Regions from separate parts of the Singulisphaera rosea genome, predicted to be linked through region 1. Evidence: riboswitches for the same ligand, from Rfam matches in the RefSeq annotation. Region 1 holds a riboswitch; the other holds the start of a gene.
What was found. Region 1 has a riboswitch for cyclic di-AMP ahead of ACYOEI_RS21705 (universal stress protein). Riboswitches for the same ligand answer to the same signal wherever they lie in the genome.

Region 1 (6,875 bases):
GACCACGCCCATCGAGCCGCGGCCCAGCTCGCCGAAGATCTCGTATCCGGGGATCGTCGGCGTTGAACCCCTGACCGGGAATCCCGATTCTCCCCCGGTTTCCTCGGCGGCCCCCGACTCCGGATTCCTCGCCGGCCGACGCCAGGACGACGGGATGGCCGCGCCCATAGTGTAGCCGAGGGCCCCCGCCGCTAGGCCTTCTTCGAGCCATTCCGACATGCTGCAAGGCTGCCGCAACGTGGCGCCCGGCTCCTGCCACGCAAGAGGTCTTGACGCGTCGTCGATCGAGGTGGACGCGAGCACGTCGCCGACAGGCGCCTGCCCATCCCAAACCGTCGACGGCTCCTGGGCGCGAGGGCGGCCAACAACGTCCTCCTCGGTCGCCGCGTTCTCCTTGCTGACCGCGGACTCGTGGCCAGCATTCGACCCAGGGTCGAGGGGCCCGGGAGTTGGCTTTGGACCGCCGGACCTGGCCTGCTCGTCACCCTCGTTGAGAAGATCCATCGGCCGGTCCTTCTCGCCTGACCACGGGGCGTCCGTCCACAATGGGAAGGGCCAAGTCCCCGGAGGGCGAATGGCCGAGGGACGAAGGAGAACTCCACAAAATCGCGGCAACGCTCATCCATGGGCCGATAGTTATTCCACATTATCCGGCGGTCCATGTGCTCCGTCAAAAGGATTCTGGATCTGGCGCAGGAGCGGGCAGGAGCGTCGCCGATCGGTGGCGTTTCCGGGCTGTACACGTCGCAAACACGACCGGGCTGCCGCCAGTCCCTTTCGACTTCAAATCGGCTCTTGCCCTGCATCGCTCCCTTAGCAAAAAAATGAGGCAGATTTTTAATTGTTTAAATCATGGATAGTTTATGTCGAGTGGGTTTGCTCGTGACCGAAATCTCTGCTAACCTGGGGATTTGCTCGATATTCGGCCGTCGCGGCGACTTTCCGGGGCTCGAGCTCGACCTTTCTCGAGAAGTCACCTCTTGCGGTGGTTAGCCATCGAGTGGCGTTTCTCTGAAGTGAGAAGCACCGGGTGATTCCGAATCAAGGGAGACTGGAATGTCTCAATCGCAGTCCCTCCATCGCGAAGTCATCAACACCGCGAAATTCGCGAGAGAGGAGGCGGCGTTCGAGGCTCACCGGGATGAATTCCTCCCATTCGAAGGCTCGTTCGTGGTCATCAAGGACGACCAAGTCCTCGGGATCTGGCCCGACCGGGCCGAGGCGTTGGATGCGGCGCACCAACGGTTTGGTTCGGCACCCTTTATGGTGAAGCAGATCCTCAAAGAGGAACCGATCCGTCGATTCTCCCACGACCTGCCCCGATGACGTTGCTCACCGGCCGCACGAGCGAGCTCGGCCCGATCATCGACTCGCAAGTGCCCATAAGCCCGCAAGAAGAAAGGGCCTCGCTCCTCCGCTTGAACCTACCCGTCACGGCCCCGGTCACCATACCTGCCCTGATCGATACTGGGGCCAGTGAGTCGGCCCTCGACGAACTTGTCATCGAAAGTCTAAAGCTCGAGTTTTGGGGACCCGTCCCCGTCCTGACCTCGACGACTGATCCGCAGGGGGAAGTTCGCGATGAGTACGGCGCCCAGTTCAGTCTGGGCGGGCCTTCCTACCCGTTGGCCATGGTCGTTGGCGTCATCGCCGCCGACTATGCGACACGCGGCTATCTTGCCTTGATCGGCCGGGACGCCCTCCGCTATTGCGTTTTCAACTACGACGGTCCGCGCGGTACGTTCACCCTCAGTTTCAATAGTGAAACTGAAATATTTGTAGATCAACTATTTTGTGATTCTAAAGTTCACATGCCCAGAACGTTCTCGTTGTGGCACTACCCTCACGCCGCGTGGAGCAGCAGGCCGACGCGTTCGGGGAGGTGGGCGAGGACGGATCGGACCTCGTCTCCGAAGAGGGCACGCCAGAGGATGTTGCGGCGGGTGGCTTCCATCAGGACGAGGTCGGCGCGTTGGGCGCGGGCGACGTCCAGGATGGTCTGGGGCATGTCTCGGGTGGTCTCGTAGAGGGGGCGGATCGGGACGCCGGCGCGAAGGGCTTCGCCGTTGATGCGGTCGAGCGCGGCCAGGGCTTGCGCGTCCTCGGCCAGCGTGGGGAGGGGGTTGGGGCCCATCGGCGTCACGGCGATCGGGCGGAGGAACAGGAGGAGGAGCTCGGCCTGCCGCTCGCGGCATTCCTCCAGGGCGAACGCGACCAGGCCCGGGCGATCGGCGCTCAGGGGGACGAGGATCCGGGTCCGGGCGTGCGAGGCGGCCGGGTTGGGGGAAATCTCCGTCACCACCTCGGAGGTTGAGCGCTTCGACCGGCCCTTGCGATGGGAGAGGCGCCGAGGTCGCGCCGAGGATTCCGCGAGGCGGCGTCCCCGGGGTTGGGTCCGGTGCCGGTGCTTTTTCGGCCGCTCCCAGAGGGGACGGAGCGACTCGACGAGGAATTCCAGGCCCAGGAACAGGAGACTCGTGATCCAGTCCAGGAGCCCCGAGGCGATCAGCGCAAGGAGGCTGACGACCGCGAGCAGGACGACGGCCCAGAGACGCCGAGGATCGCGCATCGGATTTTCGCTGCCTTGTCCCACACCAAAGGTCCGGCCCGGGGCATTTGGCCGGACGCTCCCTCCCTATCAAGGGAGGGACGTGGGGGCTGCGGGGACCGACCTCAACGGTCGGTGAGGCTCGGACCGTAGGACTTCGGCCGGAGCGAGTGACCCCTCGGACGCCTGCGAGGTTAGCTGACGGGCTCGGAGCCGAAGGTGCCCCGTCGTGCCGTCTCGGCACGATTCGCCCCAATTGGGTGGTTCCCCCGCTCTCCCGGCCCCCCGGGAGACTCGGCGATCGTCAACAGCGTCCCATCTGGACGTTCATTCCACCGCGACCCGGCCCGACCGTCAATGGTGAAGCCCCTGGTATTTTGTCCCAACCGACGCTCATTTCCCTAAAGACGGAAAGAGCTGGGGATGAGTTGCCGCCGGTGGAAAAATTTTGGGATGGAATCGTGCGACAGTCGTCCTAGGGGTAGGACGGTTGCTTTGAGCTTCGGGGCGACGGAAGTCACGCATGGACTTTGATCTGCTGGGACGGCTGCTCGATCGGCATTCGGCCGCGCTGGAGCTTTATGCTCGCCAGTGGTGCGACGTCCCCGAGGATGTCGTGCAGGAGGCGTTCCTGAAGCTCTCGGCACAAGGGTTAGTGCCGAGTCGCCCGGCGGCCTGGTTGTTCCGGGTCGTGCGCAACGGGGCGATCAGCGCGGGCCTGGCCTCGAAGCGGAGGCGCCGCCACGAGGCCGAGGCGGCGACCAAGGCCCCGGACTGGTTCGAGCCGGCCCCGTCCTCGGCGACGGCGGAACGGCTCGACCCCGAGGCCGCGGCGGAGGCGCTCCGCACGCTGCCCGTCGAGCAACGCGAGGTGATCGTCGCCCACCTCTGGGGCGGCCTGACGTTCGAGCAGGTCGCCGAGGTGGCGGGCTGCTCCTCGAGCACCGCACACCGGCTCTATTCCGCGGGACTTTCGGCCTTGAGAGAACGCCTGGGGGTGTCATGTCAAAAGACTCGTCCGACCCCGAATTGACGGCCCTCGAGTCCTCCCTGAGGGACCTCATCCCGGCGAAGAGCCGGCTCGATCGCGACCGGCTGATGTACGAGGCCGGGCGGGCCTCGGTCCAATCGCCGACCTCATCCCGAGGCCGATGGGCCTGGCCCTCGCTCGCGGCATCGCTCGCGGCGTTGGCGCTCACGGAGGGGGCCTTCCTGGCCGCTCGCCCTACCCCTCGAGTTGTCGAACGCGTCGTGATCGTCAAGGAGAAACCGGCCCTGCCCGTTGAGGAGGGCCCCCCCGTCGTCATCTTGAGCCAGGCCCCTCCGGCATCTTCTCGAGGGTCGGAGCCGTCGTGGCCTTCGGAGTCCGCCTCGCTCGGGCTCCGGCGCCAGGTGTTGCGGTTCGGCGTCGAAGGCTTGCCCGAGCCTCCCCCTTTGCTCACGCATTCCGGCGACCTGTCCACGCACTCGGGCGACCCCTCGGAGTCCTCGCCCGCGTCGCGGCGATTTGAATATGAAAATGTCCTCGAACCAGGAGGTCCCTCATGATTCGCCCGTTGTTGTGTTTCGTCGGCCTCGCGGCGGCGCTCGTGCCCGCATCCTCGGGGGCGCAACCGATGCCGAAGCCCCTGCCGCCGAAGGTCATCGAGCTCCGCCCGGCCGCCGCGCCGGTGCCCGCGCTCAAGTACCGGCTCATCCCCGAACGCCGCGACCTCATCCCGGGCAACGCCGCGGTCTTCTACCACCGTGCGCTCCAGATGGTCATCGAGACGAGGTATCGGCTGCTGCTCCAAGCCCAGGCCGAGAAGTCCCCCACTCGGAAGCCTTCGGTCGACGAATCGATCAACGACTGGGTCGCCGGCGCGATCCAGGACATCCCCCGAGAGGAGGCGCGGAAGCAACTGGTCACGTACCGGAACGCCCTCCGCGAGGTTGAATTGGGCGCGCGTCGGGATGACTGCAACTGGGAGTTCGACCTCCGCGACGAGGGCTTCGCGCTCATGCTCCCGGATATCCAGGAATCGCGGACCCTGGCCCGCCTCGTCGCCCTCAAGGCCCGGCTCGAGATCCTGGACGGGCATCCCGAAGAGGCGATCAAATGGCTGCGGACGGGCTTCGTGCTGGGCCGCCACGTCGCGAAAGGGACGTCGGTCATCCAGTCGTTGGTCGGCCTCGCCATCAGCCAGGTCATGGCCGGGGTGGCCGAGGACCTGATCCAGATCCCGAAATCGCCCAACCTCTACTGGGCCCTGGCGAATCTCCCCCGGCCCCTGATCGACGTGTCGTACGGGATCGAAGGCGAGCGATTCATGCTCGAGCGGGAGATCCCCGGACTCAAAGACCTCGGAGGGGAGGTCTGGAGCCTCGACCGGGCGCGCTCCTTCGTCGACCAGTTGCTTCCCGAGCTCAGCCTCTTCAATGGCATCTGGGGCGGGGCTCGCGTGGATAGCCCTTCGGCCAATCCTCGACTCGAGGAGTGGAACAAGCGGCTGATCTTCGCCGCGCTGGTGGCCCGGGCCTATCCCGACGCCAAGCTCGCGCTGATTGCCCGGGGGCGTCCCGCGGCGCAGGTCGAGGCGATGCCGGCGATCCAGGTCGTCGCGCTCAACTCCATGACCGTGTACGAGCAGCTTCGCGACGAGGTCGCCAAGTGGGGCAATCTCCCCTATTACCAGGCCTACAAGGGCTACGTGGAGGCCGATCACGCGGTCAGCGCCAGCCACGGGGGGACGAACCGAGGGATCCCCTTCGAAGAGGTGCTGCCGGCCACCCATTCCGTGCGCGTCGCCTCGGCCCGGGGCGAGCGTCGCCTCGCCGCGATCCAGTGCATCGAGGCGATCCGGCTCTACGCCGAGGGCCATGGCGGGGCCCTGCCCGACAGCCTGGACGCGTTGGCGGCGGCCCCCGCCCCGATCGACCCGGGGACCGGGAAACCCTTCGAGTACAAGGTCAGTGGCGGCACCGCCTCGCTGTCCGCGCCGCTCATGCTCGGGGAAGCTTACGTGCCTTACAACACCATCGCCTACGAATTGAAGGTGACGCGTTGAGCACCCCCATTTGGACGAGGAGGATGAACATGCCACGCGTGGTTCCCGCTCTCGTGATCCTTGCCCTGTGCGGGCCGGCGCTGGCCCGCGACGTCGACGTCCGGGCGATCGCCCCGTTCGTCGACGGCACGACCCGGGCCGTCGTGCACGTCGACCTGGTCGAGGCCCGCGTCGACGAACTGCTGGGCCGGCTGGTCCCGGAACCGAACCTGTCGGACCAACTCTCGAAGTCGATCGCCCCCTGGGCGTCGGCCCTGCGCAAGGCCGGGGCCAAGGACCTGTTCCTGGTCTCGAGGCCTACGGATTTCCCCGAACCCCCGCTCGTGGTCGTCCCGCTCGCCGAGGGGGCCGACGCGAAGGCTATCGGCAAGCTCCTCTGCGGCGAGGGCCAGGAGAAGGGACCCGTCGCCTGGCCAACCTGCGCGACGATTCACAACGCGGTCTTCGCCGGGACGTCGGAGGCCCTCGACCGGGTCCGAAAGACCGACCCGGCCCCTCGCCCGGGGCTGGCCGCGGCATTCGAGGCGTCGGGAGCTTCGGCGGCCCAGATCATCCTCCTCCTGACGAGCGACGACCGTCGCGTCCTCGAGGAAATCATGCCCAGTCTACCCCAGGAGTGGGGGGCCGGGTCGATCTCGCTCGTTAGCCAGCACCTGAGCTGGGCCGCGATCGCCCTCGAGACCGAGCCTCGACAGAACCTTCGCCTTATGGTCCAGGCCAAGGATTCGGCCTCGGCCGACACGTTCCTGAGACTCGGTCGCCACATCGTCGCTTGGATGGTGTCGTCGCCGGAGGTGAAGCGCTGGTTCCCCGACATCGCCAAGCTCCCCGCCGAGCTCAACGCGACGCGTACCGGCGAACGCCTGGTCGTGGATCTTGGGCTCAAACAAGGGGGAGCCCTGGTCGGGGCGATGACCTCGACTCTCGGGGAGTCGTACAACCGCCGCGAGTGCGTCAAGAACATGCTGCAACTCGGCCTGGCGATGCACAACTACCACGCGACCTACAACACCTTCCCCCCTGCCTTCACGAAGGACAAGACGGGCCGACCCCTCCTGAGCTGGCGGGTGGCGATCCTGCCTTACCTCGAGCAACAGGCCCTCTACCGAGAGTTCCACCAGGACGAGCCTTGGGACAGCCCGCATAACCGGACGTTGATCGACAAGATGCCCGCGGTCTTTCGCTGCCCGGGGCAGCGGAGGACGCCGGAAAGCCTTGGCAAGACGACGTACCTGGTCCCTCGGGGCAAGGCCACGATCTTCCCCGGGGCCGAGGCGGTC
Region 2 (6,875 bases), on a different contig from region 1:
GGCGCGGCGGCCGTGTATCCCAAGGTCTTCGCCGACTTCATCGCCGCCGTCCGCGAGGACCTCGGCCAGCCCGACCTCCCGTTCTACCTCGTGCAGATCGGCCGATTCGTCAACGGCAATGACCCGAAGGGCTGGAACGCCGTCCAGGACGCCGAGCGCCAGATCCCGGACCGCGTGGCGAACACGGCGGTCGTCGCCGCCGTCGACCTCGAGCTCGACGACCTGATCCACGTCGGCACGCCCGGCCTGAAGCGGCTCGGAAACCGCCTCGCGCAGATCGCCCTCCGCGAGATCTACGGCCAGGTTGGCGCCACCACCCCCACCTTCGACCGGGTGAACAAGCGGGGGGAAAGCTCCCTGGTGATCAAGTTCAAGGGGGTCAATCGCGCCCCGGCCCGACCCGGAATGGGGATGGGGATGGCTGGTCGTGGGCAGGGCCGAATCGTCGACGGCTCGATCGGCCTCGGGCAGGCCCCCGGGCAACCGCTCCAGGGGCTCCACCCGGCCCGGCACATCGCGGGCTTCTCGATCCGCAAGGAGGACGGGAGCGAGATCCCGCTCATCTTCGACGCGGCCGTCGGACTGTCGAACGACACCGTGGTCCTCAAGCTGACCGGCAAGGTCCCGCCCGGGGCCCAACTCTGGTACGGCCACGGGCTCGACCCGTTCTGCAACCTGACCGACGCGCTGGATATGGCCGTCCCCGTGTTCGGCCCGATCCCGCTCGACGACCTCAAGTGAAGTCAGTGACCGGATTCGGTTCGTCGCAAATGGCCCGGGCAGCCCCCATCTGGGTTGTCCGGGCGGCCATCTTTGTCGAAGCGCGGGTTCAGGGATCTTGCTTACGAGTCTGTCTGGATCGATTGTCATCAATGACCCGACACTGGGCTAAACTAAGGAGAGTGAAGCTTGTCCGCAGATGACGCAGATCGTCGCAGATGGAATTGAAGATATTCGACATTCTAATCTGCGTCTATCTGTGTCATCTGCGGATAGGCTCGCCGCCTTTTCTCCTGGGCCCATCCTTGGCTGATCTTGGCTCAATGTCGTGCCATCGTTATTCGTCAAGGTTGCGACCGCGGATTGTGATCGGAAAAATGGGATGACGTTTAAAATTAACAGATGTCGAGACGGCGATGGCTCCCGCGGGACAGCGTGATTTCAGCGCCGGACGCCTGACCCGGCATGCGCTGGAACGGTTCGTCGAGCGGTTCGGGGTCGAGCCGGGCGACGCCGAGCGTGATTTGCGTGCGGCCTTGAGTCGGACGCGACGGCTTGGCCGCAATGCCCGGAACGACGCGGTGGCCCTGCTGGCGTTGCATCGAGGACGGCCTTTCGTGGCGATCGCCCAGGGCTCGACGTGCCTGACCGTCCTGACCTGGCCGCAATTCGCCCCGCACCTTGGCGAATTCGGCCGACCCCGTCTCCCTCGGAAGTGGGGGCGACTCCTCCGACGCCTCGGTGCCCCCGAACTCGAAAAAACGACGGAGATAGGGAATTCTGAAGGGAATCTGGAAGAGTGGGCTGATGAGAAAAAATACGGAGGGTACGCTGAAGACGATGCGGACGATGTTCGATACCCATAGTACCGGGCGTCGCCCCGCCTGAGGATGGCGCGGGGGCGGCTATCACGATCGCCGGCTCGGTGTAAGTCGTGCTAAGACAAAGAATTCGGACGTAGCTTCACGGAGTATACCGTGAATCTTTATTTTTTCTAACGTCTTTGGGAAAACATATCCTATAGTAGTGGGTGACACACCCCAAATCGGCGACAACATCCAGGACAGGAGGTCCTTCCGGAAAGGAGCAAGTCCTCGCGATGCGAAAGCTATGGGTTCAGCGTGTCTTCGTCGGGCTGATCCTGGCCTTCCCTCTCCTCATGAGCGGGACTTGGACGCAGTCTCTGGGGCAAACTTCGGCGTTCCTGCCGATGATTCCCGCGGTGCTGGCGGTCGAGATGTTCCTCGTCGGTGGGCTGGTCCTCGGTCTGAGAGAGCGGCGCCGCTTGTTCGCGAACCTCGAGCTGGTCCGGGCAGGGATGGACAAATCGGCCCGGCGTCCTTCGGGGGCCTTGGTCGGCCCGATTGGAGTCGGGAAATCGCCCGCCTACCAGACGATCAAGCGTTGAGAACCTCGGGACTTGATCACGACGGCCCTGCCCGTGGCGGTCTTCCGCTCGGGTGGGGCTTGTTTCGTTGATGCCCATACCTCAGGCGCGATTCGTTGAGGGCGCGACAACGTCAACGCGTTCCTTGTTTGTTCGAGTCGAGGCGCGGTTCAGGGCACAGACCCTTCGAGTGGGATCTCTTTGATACAGGCTCGAAGCGCCAGCGAGTGAATCTTCCCTGATTTTCTTGCGACGAGATTCACTCGCTGGCGCTTCGGGCTTGTAAGATGTCGTGCGGCGGGCACTGTCTTGGTGGATGCAACCCGAGCGTGATCCGATCTAAGCGGCGAGCACGCCGAACTCGAACCATCCACTCCCACCTTCGCTCCACTCACTCATCGATTTCTCGCCCGAGCGGGCGACATTTTCGCCGAGAGATGTTTCGAGGTCATGGTGCAACCTCGCCCGGAACACGGCCGGGCGAAGTCGTCACGCATGGGTCAGGCGTGGATCAGGAGATCGATGTTCTCGGGGAGTTGTTCGGCGACGGCCTGGATGACGTCTCCCTTCATGGCCTTCCAGAGGGTTCCGCGTCGGGTCGTGCCGAGTAGTAGCAGGTCGGCGCCGTGGGTGACGGCCATGTCGAGGATGGCGTCGGGGATGTCTCGCGCGACCCCGTAGAGGAGCCGGAGCGGGACGCCGACGGTCTTCGCGTTTTCGCGGAGCCGGTCGAAGAGCGCCAGGGCCTGCTCGTCTTCGTCGAGCTTGGGTGGGGTCGTGGGGCCCATTGGCGTCACCGCGAGGTGGCGGATGAACAGGATGTCGAGCTCGGCCTGCCGGTTCTTGCATTCCTTGAGGGCGAATTCGATCAGCCTCGGGTTCCCCTGGGTGGCGACCATGATCCGTTCCTTCGCGGTATAGGCGCCGGCCTGGATCATCAGGGGGCGTTTCGGGGCGGTCGGGGCCGAGTGCTCGGCGGCGATGAGCGCGGCGCGGTAAGACTGGGTGCGGTAGCTCGCGTAGCCGGTGGTGGTGGCCACCCCGAGCATGAGCAAGAAGCCGAAGTCGGCCATCCGGATGACGACCGGGCCCGCCCCCGGGATTTCGTGGCGGTAGAGGACCTGCGTCGATTCGCCGAGGGTCAGCGAGAGGCCCAACTCGACGATCACCGCGGCGACTGCGAATGCGAGGTAGGCGTTGCGCGTCGACTTGGCGATCGGCACGGCGCGGTTGGTCACGACCGTGGCGATTCTGGCGGCGAGCCCCGTGACCAGCACGAGGAGTGCGAAGCTTCGGGCGTGCGGCTTGACGATGCAGATCGTGATCCCGATGCAGATCATGATGACCGTTAGGCTCATCATGAACACTCGTTCCCAAGTCTTGAGGGCGAGCTCCTTGTTCGTCGAGGTCGTCGCGAGGTTGATCGAGATCGCGCCGACGACGCCGATGGCGTACAGGCCGGAGAGCTTCTCAACGTTGGGAAAGAGCAGGACCACCAGCGCCGGGATGGCCGTCCCGACGACCAGGGGGAGGATCGGCATCCCGTAGCGGTTCAGGCCGCCGAAGGCCTTCGGTAGCTCCTTGTCGCGTGAGAGCATGAACTGGATCGAGACGACGCCGACGAGCGCGGTGTTCACCGCCGAGAAGAGCAGGATCGCGAAGACGATCGAGCTGACGGCGGCGAAGATCGGCCCGACGTATCGTGCGGCGATCACCTTGAGCATGTCGCCGGTGTGGAGGAGGTCGCCGGTCGGGCCGCGTTCGTAGAGGACCGAGTCGGGGAGGGCGTTCATTGCCGCCGCGAGGATCAGGTTCAGGATCACGATCTCGGTGAGGACCGGCAGGATCGCCCGCCTTGCGGTCTTCTCCACCGGCTGGACCATGATCCCGGTCATGTTGGCGACTGCCTCGACCCCTGAGAGGGCGAGGACAATCTCGGTGAAGCCGACCCAGGAGGTCCACATCCCCTTGTTGAACGGCGACTCGACCCGCATCTGCGAGACGTGCGGCAGACAGGCGATGCCGATGATGAGCGTCAGGATGATCGTCGCGACCGCCACGAGCATGGCGATCGTCCCGGTCTTGGTCGGGCCGAACTGGTTCAGCAGGCCGATGACGATGATCGTGAGGGCCGCGAAGACGGCGTCGAGCGGAAAGCCGAGGAACCTCAACTCGTGGACGCCGAGGTAGTGGAACCCGTCGAGGCACGACATCGAGGCCGTGACGACGTAGTCGGCGCAGAGGAGCAGTCCCCCGATCACGGCCAGGAGCTGCGACCGACGCTGCGCCGACGAGTAGACGCCGCCGCCGTCGGGGAAGAGGCGGCAGATGATCTCGTAGCTCCAACCGACGCCGATCATCAACGCGCACATCGCGACGATGTGCCAGAACGACGACCGTCCGGTGAAGGCGAACGCAAGTCCGAGGACGTAGAGTCGGCTGGTGCCCCAGTCGCCGAAGAGCATCGGCCCGGCGTGATACCAGTGCAATTCGCGCGGACGTTCCCCAGTGGTCAACATGTCGACCGTCATTTCCTTCCCGAGCATCGAGCGAACCGGATTCGGTTCGTACCGGGGAGTCTTCAGAGTGCAAGTGGGGCCGGCTTGACGAAGCCGGGAATCGCCGACCGAGAGATCGGCCGGCGGGAAAGTCCCCTCGGACGCCTACGAGGTTAGCTGTCGGGCTCGGAGCCGGAGGTGCCCCGTCGCGAGAGTCATGCCGCGATTCGCCCCAATAATTGAGTGGTTCCCCCGTTCCCCCGAATGTCGGTGGGATTCGGCGCTAGCACGGATCAGGTCCCCCGGGAACAAAAGCGAGGTGAATTAAAAGCAACCTCGATGCCAACGTCAAGAGACGCCGCGAGGCTACCTCGATCTTGTAGATTCGCTTGTTTATCGGAATCGTCACGGAGTTTGGGGGGGAGAAACTCCGTCCTCCGAGCTGGCGGGGGCGGACCGCTTCGCGATCTCGGCGGCCACGGCGGCGGTGAACGAATCGGTCGACTCCTGGCCTCCGAGGTCTCGGGTGCAGACCCCATCGCGGAGCAGGTCGAGGGTCGCCGTCCGGACGGTTCGGCCGAGGTCGGTCTCGCCGACCTGGTAGAGGAGCATCGAGAGCGCGAGGAAGATCGCCGTCGGGTTCGCGAGGTTTTTGCCGGCGATGTCGGGGGCGGTGCCGTGGGCGGCGTCGAAGAGGGCGACTCGGACGACCGCCGCGGGGTCGAACGCGAGGTTCGCGCTCGCGCCGATGCCGAGCGAGCCGGCGAGGCCGCAGGCCATGTCGGAGAGGAAGTCGCCGTACTCGTTCAGGACGAGCACGATCTGGAACTTCTCCGGCACCATGATCACCTTGCCGAGCAGGGCGTCGAAGAGCTCGGTGTTGTGCGGGACCTCGGGGAACTGACCGGCGACTTCTTTGACGACGCTCTCGAAGAGGCCGTCGGTCGCCTTCTGGATCGTGTATTTCGACGCGCTCGTGACCCGCTTGTTGCCCGTGCGCCGCGCGAGGGTGAACGCGTAGCGGGCGGCCTCGCGGACGGGACGCTTCTCGACGATGCGCAGGCTGACGGCACCGTCGTCGCCGATCAGGCGGCCGGGGTCGTCGTAGGTGCCGCCCGTGGCGATTCGGACGATGTCCAGGTCGAGCTCGCGTCGGAAGTTGGTCGGGACGCCGGGGATGGTATAGACGGGGCGATGGATCACCGAGAGGTCGAGGCGACGCCTGAGCACGGCGTTCGGGCTTTCTTCGGCCGTGACGGTCGGGTGCTTGAGCGCGACGAGAGTTGTGCCGACCTTCTCGACGGCCTCGTCATAGACCGCCCTGCCGCGGGCTCTCCGGTTCTCGAGGGACAGGTCGACGGGGATGAATTCGAGGCGGATCGGGAGCGAATCGGCCAGGGTGTGGATCGCCTTCGACAGCTCCGGGCCAATCCCGTCGCCCAGCAATTCGGTGACCTGATACGTCGGACGCATGGTACAGAAGGGCCTTTCACGCTCAGTCCGCTTACCGCCATCAAGTCAAAGGAGATGGCCGACGGGACCTTCCGGGATATGGGAGGGTCCTTGATTGTAGGGATCCCCCCCGAAGGCCGTCAAACGTGCCTCGCTCGTCGGAATCGGTCCGATCCGTCGCCAAACCGTTCCACTCGCTTGGCGGCTCGCCATTTCGCGAGTTATATTGGGATATCCTGCGCCGACGCGCGTCCGGTCGGTTTTCGATCTCCCCGACTCGAATCGCCGTCTCGCCGGAGCGGCGTGAGGGTGTTCCCCCGATTTCCCGCCCGCAGGAGAGCTCCGATGTCCACCGCCGGGAAAGTTTTGGTCGTCCTGGTTCTGCTGGTCTTGCCCATCTGGATCATCCTCGTCGCTTCCGTGGCCAACCTCAATACCGAGTGGACCATGGCGCTTAAGAAGCTCGAGGGCAACATCAAGACGCTCGAAAAGCAGGTTGCCGATAACGAGGCGATGAGCCATGGATTGAAGGACCAGATCGCCTTGGCCCAGTCGACGGCCGAGACGAATCATGTGGTGATCCGCTCGAAGCTCGCGGAGATCGAGCGTGCCCGGGCCGAGACGACCCAGATCAAGACCGCCGTCGACGTCCAACTCGACACGCTGAAGGCCGCCCTCGCCAGCGCGGAGTCGACCCGCGAGCATCGCAAGACCGAGGCCCAGGAAGAAGAGAAGGCCAAGGGAGCCGCCCTCGCCGACGTCGAGAGGCTCAAAGGCGAGACGAACCAACTGATGGATCAACTCTCCAAGCTCCGCGA

Region 2: linked by a shared signal. The riboswitch ahead of ACYOEI_RS14295 (amino acid permease) and the one ahead of ACYOEI_RS21705 (universal stress protein) in region 1 are both predicted to bind cyclic di-AMP.

What each region holds. Positions count from the first base shown of each region.
Region 1 is NZ_JBTYIP020000013.1:110,980-117,854, reverse strand. Features, by position in the region: gene ACYOEI_RS21715 (WD40 domain-containing protein) at 1-504, opposite strand, end outside; gene ACYOEI_RS21710 (hypothetical protein) at 1,057-1,326, shown strand; gene ACYOEI_RS21705 (universal stress protein) at 1,844-2,569, opposite strand; cyclic di-AMP (ydaO/yuaA leader) riboswitch at 2,717-2,858, opposite strand; gene ACYOEI_RS21700 (RNA polymerase sigma factor) at 3,072-3,581, shown strand; gene ACYOEI_RS21695 (hypothetical protein) at 3,551-4,096, shown strand; gene ACYOEI_RS21690 (hypothetical protein) at 4,093-5,595, shown strand; gene ACYOEI_RS21685 (DUF1559 domain-containing protein) at 5,625-6,875, shown strand, end outside.
Region 2 is NZ_JBTYIP020000006.1:360,546-367,420, forward strand. Features, by position in the region: gene ACYOEI_RS14280 (sialate O-acetylesterase) at 1-741, shown strand, start outside; gene ACYOEI_RS14285 (hypothetical protein) at 1,137-1,586, shown strand; gene ACYOEI_RS14290 (hypothetical protein) at 1,820-2,128, shown strand; gene ACYOEI_RS14295 (amino acid permease) at 2,608-4,626, opposite strand; cyclic di-AMP (ydaO/yuaA leader) riboswitch at 4,753-4,898, opposite strand; gene ACYOEI_RS14300 (isocitrate/isopropylmalate family dehydrogenase) at 5,011-6,078, opposite strand; gene ACYOEI_RS14305 (hypothetical protein) at 6,403-6,875, shown strand, end outside.